DNA from 3 places in the Thalassotalea psychrophila genome. Region 3 is predicted to be linked to each of the others. Evidence: predicted binding sites of a transcription regulator. Region 3 holds the regulator's gene; each other region holds the start of a gene.
What was found. The regulator LexA, encoded in region 3, represses DNA repair genes until DNA is damaged. The targets are predictions, from matches to a motif close to TACTGTATNNNNATACAGTA.

Region 1 (3,293 bases), 1.8 Mb from region 3:
ATAATAACCAAGCCAGTTAAGAGATTAAAGGTTTTTGTCATTTATTTGCAAAATTTATTATTATTGCTGTCTATATTGAGTAACTAACTAGCTAAAAGTTCCTTCGCATTTGCTAAACTTGTTTTTGTTATTTCATCTCCAGCTAATAACCGAGCTATTTCATTTTCTCTGGCATCAAGGCTGAGTTCAGTCACACTAGTTTGTGTATTTTTTCCATCAGTGAGTTTTGCCACAAATAGTTGCTGATGCCCTTTACTTGCAACTTGTGGTAAATGAGTGACACAAATAACTTGCGTAGACTCACCAAGCTTATTCAATTGTTGTCCTACCTTTGCTGCTGTTGGACCACTGATACCAACATCCACTTCATCAAAGATAAGAGTAGGTGTAACAACCTTTTCAGCAAGGATCACTTGTATTGCTAGACTTATTCTTGATAACTCACCACCTGACGCAACTTTTGCTAAAGGTTCAACTGGTTGGCCTGGGTTCATGCTTACTAAAAATTCGATATTATCTGTGCCATTTGTAGTTGGCTCTGTGATCTCTTTTTCTGCTATAGCTAATTTGAAAATTGCCTCTGGCATATTCAATTGGCGAATGGACTTCGTTATTGCTTTTTCGAGCTTAGTTGCAGCTTTTATCCTGCTTACTCTAAGTTTACAAGAAAGCTCTTTATATTCGAGTAGGCAACTCTCCATTTCATCATGTATGTGTTCAAGTCGTGAATCATCTGAAGCAATAGCATGCAACTCTTTACAAATGTCACGGTGAAAACTATCCAAATTTTCAGGTGCTACTTTATGTTTTCTCGCTAAATCAACAGCGGTAGAATAGCGTTCTTCGATTAATGCGAAAGTTTGTGGATCTAAGTCGATACTTTGTTGATATTCTATAAGGTCATGGCTTGCTTCTTCAAATTGGATCCTAGCTTCATTTACTAATGTTGCGATTGCTTTAACGCTGGGGTCGAGTTCTGCCAGTTGATTTAGGTTTTCGGTAGATTTTTGTAGTTGGCTAAGAAGATTGAACTGCTCATCGTTTGCTATTTCTTGTACGCATTGTTCCGATAACTGCATTAATTGTTGAGAATTACTATTTCGCTTAAAATCTGCTTCTAGTTGTGTAAATTCATTTACTTGCAGGGAAAATTCATCAAGCTCTTTTACTTGATATTGCAATAATTGTTGTTGTGCCAAGCGTTGCTGTTTACTTTGTTGAAGAATTTGTAACTCACTCTTGAGTGCTCGCCACTGGTTTTGGTAATGTTTTAGCTCTGATAACATCTCTTGATGGTTGGCATAATCATCTAATAATCGGCATTGCTCTTGGTTTTTCATTAACAGTTGATGGTCGTGTTGGCCATGAATATTTAATAAGTATTGACCAAGATCTTTTAATTGCGCTAAAGGGACAGGGCTACCATTTATGTATGCTTTCGAGCGGCCTTCTGCGCTTATTACTCGTCTTACAATACACTCACCATCTTGTTGTAGATCATGGGTAGCAAGCCACTTTAATGCTTTAGGTGTATCTGTTATTTCAAAAGTTGCAGTAAGCTCAGCTTTGGTGCTGCCTGGTCTAACAGTATTCGCTAACGCCCTACTACCTAAACATAAACCTAAAGCATCTATGGCAATCGATTTACCAGCACCTGTTTCGCCTGTGATGGTGGTCATGCCTTTTTGCCAGTCGATTTCTACAAAGCTGACAATGGCGAAGTTTCTTATGGCTAAATTTAATAACATAGTCGCACTCAATTAATTATTTATTTACCAAAAGGTAAAAAATAAACACTGTTGATTTATACAGTAAAGTTAACAGTGATTTTTTTTGAATGCAAGTTTTATTTCCATTCAGGGAAGAAGGTATGCCGAGCTACCATGGATGGTAAAGGATCGGCGACATTCAGGGAAGAAGGTATGCCGAGCTGCCATGGATGGTAAAAGGTCGGCGACATTCAGGGAAGAAGGTATGCCGAGCTACCATGGATGGTAAAGGATCGGCGACATTCAGGGAAGAAGGTATGCCGAGCTGCCATGGATGGTAAAAGGTCGGCGACATTCAGGGAAGAAGGTATGCCGAGCTACCATGGCTGGTAAAAGGTCGGCGACATTCAGGGAAGAAGGTATGTCGAGCTACCATGGCTGGTAAAAGCTCGGCGCGTTTTCAATTAGGGCTTTGTCGAATTAGTTTTTGACGATTGGTATTTAAAGCTTACTTATGGTTTTAATAAACTTTATTACCCCAACTCAGTTTTGTTCGTAATACATTAAAATAATCATGATCAAGAGGGTGTACTAAACGAAGTGTGTATTTACATTTTTTGATACGTATTTCATCTCCTGGCATAACCGCTAAGATCACGTGACCATCACAACTTACTTGTAATTCTTCATGGTTATTCGTGGCAACAACAAGCTTAATCTCACTGTCTCCATCAACCACAATAGGACGAGAACTTAATGTATGTGGAAACATTGGCACTAATGACAAGGCATTTAACGTTGGTGTCATAATAGGTCCGCCGGCCGACATTGAATAGGCAGTGGAACCTGTAGGCGTAGACACGATAATTCCGTCAGAGCGTTGTGAAAACATGAATGTATCATCTAAATAAACAGCAAACTCCATCATACTGGCAACTTTGCCTGGGTGAAGTACAGCCTCGTTCATCGCGCTATTAGAACTTTTTAATTTACCATGCCGATAAACTTCGGCCTGAATTAAAAATCGTTGTTCGGTTTTAGAACGGCCATCAAGAATTGCTTCAAGCGGTTCAATTAGGTTGTCCGGTGATAAATCGGTTAGAAACCCTAAGTTGCCGCGATTAACACCAAGTACAGCAATGTCATAACTTGATAATACCCGAGCTGCACCTAACATATAGCCATCTCCACCAACCACAATTGCCAAATCAGCTTGTTCTCCAATATCAACAATATCAAAGGTATGGATATCTGCTTTATTTAATTTGTTGGCAACAGATGTTTCTATCATTACGTTGTAATTATTACCTTCTAGGTAATGATGAAGCGCGGCGATAGTCGCTAATGCACCTTCATGTTCGGGTTTGCCGATAAGGCCTATCGTTTTATACATTTTACTCATTCAAATAGCGCTAATATATTGTTTATTATGGCAGTTTTACCGACATTTTTCCTATTGTAAAGAGGGCATTTAATAAATAGTTAAAAAATCTCCTTGAAACCTTTGATAAAGCCCCCATAATTACCACAATTATGAATTAATAAGTCTTGTTTAAGACTAAATGATACTGTGGAGTTATCGAT
Region 2 (3,293 bases), 2.1 Mb from region 3:
ATTTGGCATATAGATTTGATTAAATACCTGAGTAATAGCCAATGCAATGTTGATGGTATTGTCAGTTGCTACGGGAAAATCATATACAACAGATTTTTTGTAGTAATTATCGTCGTGTGGTGAACTTGCTGCGAAAATAAGTAAGCGTTTCACTAATGAATGCTGCTGCCTAACTTTACGTCCTACAATAGCGCCGTGAGTAATTAAAGCGGTTTTTAATGAATGGAATTCAGTTACTCGTTGACCAAAGCTTCGAGTAGAGTATATTTCCTTTTTGGGTTGCCTGACATCATCCCATGTTAAGCACGCCACACCGTTTAATTCGTTAATGGTACGCTCAACCATGACACTAAATTGTTGTCGCATTGTTTTAGGTGATCGGCTGGCTAGTTCCCAAGCAGTGTTAATACCAAGTACATTTAACCTTTTACCTAATCGTGAACCGATCCCCCATACATCAGTTACTGACATTCTTGATAATATTTCTTTACGTGATTTATCATCATTAATAACTGCAACTCCATTAAAGCCGGGTAATTTTTTAGCTGCATGATTAGCCGCCTTTGCTAAGGTTGGTGTTGTACCAAACCCCACACCAACGGGGAGACGTGTTTCCTGCCAGACGGTACGTCTTATTTCATCGCCGTATTGATGCCAATCTTTAATCAGGCTATTGTAATTTTTAAATTGTAGGAATGACTCATCGATAGAATAGACGTATTGGTTATCACAAAATCGTGCAATTACACTCATCATTTTGTCACTAAGATCAGCGTACAATTCATAGTTAGAAGAACGTATAACGACTTGGTGCTTAGCTAAAAAATGTTTGATTTGAAAGTAAGGTTTAAACTTTGGTACACCGAGTCTTCTGGCAATGGGGCAAACCGCACAAATGCAGCCGTCGTTATTGGTTAGTACTACAACAGGCTTATTTCTTATCGATGGGTCGAATACCTTTTCTGCTGAGGCGTAGTAAGAAACAGCATCAACTAAAGCATACATGAAGCTAGCTCTCGTACTTGCCGATGAAGCCGTATTGAGCGAGTTACAACCCCTTCAATTTGAAAATCATCATCTGGGTTTATTTGCACAGGTCTATGTAATTTAGATGCAGATAATAAACGTGCATTTGTTTTGTCTATGAACTTACAAGTAAAGCAACCGTTGTAATTGGCGACAATGACGTCTCCATCTTGAGGTGCCTCGGCGCGATCAACTAAAAGTAAATCACCATCAAAGATACCTGCTTCTATCATCGATTGACCTTTGGCTAAGCCAATAAAGGTTGCATCAGGGTTAGATATTAATAACTGATCTAAAGATAACCCTAGTTCTTTATACTCAGCCGCAGGAGATTCAAATCCTGAAATACCGGCTTCAATATAAATGGGAATAATTTTCATGAATACATACCAATGAAACTATACTGTTAATTTATACAGTATAGTTTCATTGGTAAATATTAGATAGATGGAAGGGGATAAAACTTATCATCTTTTTTGTTTATCACAAATATCACCTAGCATTTGTGACAAAAGCTAAGTTTAATTAGTTACTTCACCATAACTTAGGACACAAAAGGGGGGCTTAGCGTTTTGAGCCACTTTGCTTTTTCATCCTGATCACTTTTCGCGCAATGGCTAGTAACTCAGGTGAGATATCATCTGCGCCGTCTCTTATTAACTTACTAACATCACCAGATGAGAATAAAGAACCCCGCTCAGATTTTACGTCTAACGATCGAACAAAATCTTTTGTTTTTCCTGTGCTGCCAGTATCAATATACTTAAAAATAATTTGTTCGTTAATGCTTTGTGGCTCTTGCTTTAAGATGACTACTTCTTCGGCAAGTGCTTTTATATTTGCTTCTAATTGTTCAATTAGTTCGGCAATGTTGGTGTATGATTTCATTAAGTTCTAACTCTTGTAAGGGGAACTGGTATTACATCTATTGTAACGCTAATAAAGCAAAAAAGGAGCTAATTAGCTCCTTTTTATGTTCTAAAGTTCTTCGGCTATTTAATCGATAGAACGGAGAAGATCGTTTAGGCCAGTTTTACCTAATGTTTTAGCATCAACTTTTTTAACGATAATTGCTGCGTATAAGCTGTAAGTTCCACACTTAGACGGTAAGTTACCTGGAACAACTACAGAGCCAGCAGGAACACGACCATAGTGTACTTCGCCAGTTTCACGATCAAAAATCTTAGTAGATTGACCAATGAATACACCCATAGAAAGCACACATCCATCTTCAACAATTACACCTTCAACTACTTCAGAGCGTGCACCAATAAAACAGTTGTCGCCAATAATTGTTGGACCAGCTTGTAATGGCTCTAAAACACCACCAATGCCAACACCACCAGATAAGTGTACGTTTTTACCAATTTGTGCACATGAACCAACCGTTGCCCATGTATCAACCATAGTACCTTCATCAATGAAAGCGCCAATGTTTACAAATGATGGCATTACTACAACGTCTTTGCCAATGTAACTACCAGTACGAACTGATGCACCAGGAACAACACGAACGCCTTCTTTGGCAAAGCGAGCGGTGTCATAGTTTTTGTATTTCATTGGAACTTTATCGAAAAACTTACCATTACCAGCGCCGTCTTCAATAACTTCGTTTTCTAAAATGCGGAAAGATAATAAAACGGCTTTTTTAAGCCATTCGTTCACTACCCAGTCACCATTTACTTTTTCAGCAACACGGGCTTCACCAATGTTTAATAAGTGCAGAGCTGCAAAAACAGAGTTTTTAACTTCATCACTAACAGTACTTGGCGTAATGTCGGCACGGTTTTCAAATGCTAATTCAATGATTTCTTTTAACGTACTCATGGGTATTCCTAAAATGTTTTTATAAATATACCAAAATCACTTCAGCTCCAGTTCAATCCTGCATATTGAAGTGGCTTGGGTATATCGCTTGCATTAAGCTTTATTAGCTTATATTACAGAGCAGTGATTCTAACTGATTTTGTTCGGTTGATGAAAGAGGTAAATGATCTTTATTTGATACAATAAAGACATCTTCAGCTCGTTCACCAAACGTGGTTACTTTTGCCATGTGAACATTAAGCCCACATTGTTGAAATACATTGCCTATTTCAGCTAATAAACCAGGTCTATCAATAGCAACGATTTCGAGAGAGGTAATGTTTTTATTGTTATGCTCAATAAAGCCGACTCTTGTTGGAAAGGTAAATTGTTTAAATTTTTTCGGCAATGGAATTTTACGATATTCGATATTCTCATCTTGAGTAAGGTGATGGGTTATC
Region 3 (3,293 bases):
TGCGCTTCAGCTTCAGCTGCTTTAGTCATTGCAATCTTTTGCTCATTTACCCAAAGTTCGTAATCAACTTCAGAGCGAACATCAACCACAATAGGCATGAACCCATGATCTTTACCACAAAGTTCAGCACATTGACCGCGGTAAATTCCTGGCTCATTAACAAAGGTCCAAGCTTCATTGATAAAACCAGGGTTCGCATCTTGTTTAACTGCAAATGCTGGAACCCACCAAGCGTGAATAACATCATCTGAAGTAATTAAGAAACGAACTTTACGATTTACTGGAATTACTAACGGTTTGTCTACTTCAAGTAAGTAATTTTCACCTTTTGCTTCACCAGGACCGTTTTGATTTTGATACTGAGCTGTCGGTGTAGATAAAACACTGTAAAACTCAATGCCTTGATCAAAATACTTATAATGCCATTTCCACTGCGAACCAGTAACTTGCACGGTGATATCAGAATTACTGTTATCTTCCATGTCAATCAACGTGGTTGTTGCAGGCCATGCCATACCGATAAGAATTAAAATAGGGATAGCGGTCCAAAGAATTTCTACTTTAGTGCTTTCATGAAATGAGGCAGGTTTTGCCCCTTTGGACTTACGGTGAAAGATCATTGACCAGAACATAGCGCCAAAAACAACGACACCAATTACCGTACAAATCCACATTACCAACATATGCAAATCATAGACTTCATGGCTGACTTCGGTCACACCTTTAGTTAGATTTAATTGCATATCTGCCCAAGCTGAACTGGAAATTAAACTTCCCAACAACAGCCAACCCAGGTTACGTCTCTTCACTCGACATCTCCTCTGCTTTTATTAGCCTAGAAAATACAGAAATAAGTGACAAGATACATCTTTATTCGATGTCTCTAATTTCCGTAATTTATTTTTATTATTGTGTTACGTAAAAAACCTACATCGATGAATGGGGTAGGGAGTCTACAGCGTAATATTTGTATATTATCCGCTCTAGAATTACTTAATTTTTAGGCAAGGTCTAGTGCTTTGTTATAAAAAAGTTAAATTAATTACTTAAATGTTAGTAGAGTAAATACTACTAAAATTGAATAGGTTAGGCGCAGTTAAAGGGACACAGAGAAAAGAAAAAGGCTAAATTAAGTGAATAATTTAGCCTTTATGTGTTGTTTGTTTTTTATACTGTTAAAGTGGCGGCAGACTACATCCAATCAGCGTTGCGGATAACACCAACAGCAATGCCTTCAATATTAAAATGTTGGTTAGCTAAGTCGACAATAATTGGAGAGAAGTCTTCATTTTCTGCATGTAAATGCACTACATTACCGTCACGCTTATAACGTTTTACCGTTACGTCGTCTTCAACTCTAGCAACCACGACTTGGCCATTTTGAATATCAGTTGTTTGATGAACCGCTAATAAATCACCATCTAAAATACCAATGTCTTTCATGCTTTCGCCATTTACTCGTAATAAGTAATCGGCAGCGGGATGAAATAAACTACCATCAATTTTGTAATGCTCTTCAACATGCTCTTGCGCCAAAATGGGCTCACCAGCAGCAACTCGGCCAATTAGTGGTAAGCCTTCTTCTTCGATATGTTCTTCTGCAAGGCGAATACCACGAGACGTACCCGGCAGCATTTCTATAAAACCTTTCTTAGCGAGCGCTTTTAAATGCTCTTCTGCTGCATTGGCCGACTTGAAACCGAAGAAATCAGCAATTTCAGCTCGCGTAGGCGGCATTCCTGTATCGGCAATTTTTTCTTTAATAAGATCAAATATTTGTTGCTGTCTGTTAGTAAGTGGGCGCATATTATTTTTGAGTAACCTGTTTTTCTGTACAGTACATTGTACTGTCAGTATATACAGCTATAAAGTAAACGCAACTGTAAATCCTTAAAATGATTAAATTTATGTGGTTTCCAGTTCCAAATAAAATTTTGTCCAGAGGGGTGAAACTGTATATTTAAGTCAATTCCTAATTATGCAAAGTAGTAGTCTTTATAACATATTGTAATATATAAATTTATATGAACAGTCCATGAGAAATATGGCCTGACAGTAAAAGTCTATTATGTGTAAGGTAAGTTTTCAAGCACGGTAATGGTGCGTAGGGGCATGGCGCTAACCTTTATGCCGATCGAAAATCAATTAAACTCACCTTTATAATAGGGGGCGGCCTCTATGAACGTAGCTTAATTTATGTTCAAAACTACATGTTGATGTTTATCTAAGTGTCAAAAAATCATAAGTAGTTGCGTTTTTTGCAATAACTCGTATCCCGTGCGTTCCCAACCGTGTAAAAAGCTGAACTAACTAATATGCAAATGACCATATGTTCCAAAATGGAACCAACCACTCAATTGTCCAACAAGTTGTTGGACAATTGAGGATTCAAACGAGAAAACACTAAAAAATGAAGGGCTGTTTCGTGCCAAAATCAGGAAAAGAAAAAATCGCCGTCATATAAAAGAAGAAGCTCCTAAATAAATTATCATTTAGGAGCTAAGCTAGAGTGAGAAGAAGGATCTCCTGAAGCATGTTGTGGATCGGCTTAGTGGCATTAGTTGTCGTATAAGGAGCTTTATCGGACAATTATTGATTTATACGACATTTTAGGCGTCGGAAAGCCCAAAACCTTCCGCTTAGTGGCAAAATCAGCCATGATTCACCTAATTTTTGTGACTTCACTAAAAACAGGTGAAAGATAGGTGAAAAGCGACCGCTCGTGGCAGTTGGTGTCATTAGTCTGGGTCGAGTGATTCAACAGGCTTCTTTGCGTTGTAATGCCACAGAAACGGACGGTTTACTACGAAGTAGCGAAAAAATTATACTTGGCAATAATTCGTCGAATATTCGACCTCAAGTGTCACAAAGAAGACCTTAAACTTGAGATCGCAAATTCTTTTGTTGCCACATTGCGGACGGTTTCAGAAATGAAAAACCAGACCTCAAAGGGTCTGGTTTGTGCCAACTGCGGTCATTCGACTTGCGGATTATTTTCGGTGCCTTTTTACCTTAAGAGGCAGAGAAATTTGTATTGGAATGCGTAGCAGGTGTAAGCTGTAGGATTAAAAGCTTGCCCGTGGTTTTGTCCCTTCCTGAATCAGGTTACCCATCTCCATTTATTAACCCACTTCATTGCTCGGCTTCCTCTGTTGATTTCTTAAACAAAACATTGCCCACTAATACGGTCCTAATTATTCCCCAAGCTAGGGCCAATGTGCCAGATATTATTGCTGCCCAAGAGATGTCTGGAGCAAATAATAATACATCAGACACTGTCATTTGATTTGCCT

Region 1: a site for LexA is predicted at 1,795-1,814, ahead of recN (DNA repair protein RecN). Genes of this name have one in related genera too.
Region 2: a site for LexA is predicted at 1,428-1,447, ahead of RGQ13_RS06800 (LexA family protein). Genes of this name have one in related genera too.

Annotation. Positions count from the first base shown of each region.
Region 1 is NZ_CP134145.1:1,332,183-1,335,475, forward strand. It holds gene recN (DNA repair protein RecN) at 84-1,748, opposite strand; gene nadK (NAD(+) kinase) at 2,230-3,111, opposite strand; gene grpE (nucleotide exchange factor GrpE) at 3,292-3,293, shown strand, end outside.
Region 2 is NZ_CP134145.1:1,634,928-1,638,220, forward strand. It holds gene RGQ13_RS06795 (Y-family DNA polymerase) at 1-1,005, opposite strand, end outside; gene RGQ13_RS06800 (LexA family protein) at 993-1,406, opposite strand; gene RGQ13_RS06805 (hypothetical protein) at 1,591-1,914, opposite strand; gene dapD (2,3,4,5-tetrahydropyridine-2,6-dicarboxylate N-succinyltransferase) at 2,023-2,853, opposite strand; gene glnD ([protein-PII] uridylyltransferase) at 2,957-3,293, opposite strand, start outside.
Region 3 is NZ_CP134145.1:4,377,779-4,381,071, reverse strand. It holds gene coxB (cytochrome c oxidase subunit II) at 1-809, opposite strand, end outside; gene lexA (transcriptional repressor LexA) at 1,192-1,806, opposite strand; gene RGQ13_RS18200 (serine hydrolase domain-containing protein) at 3,133-3,293, opposite strand, start outside.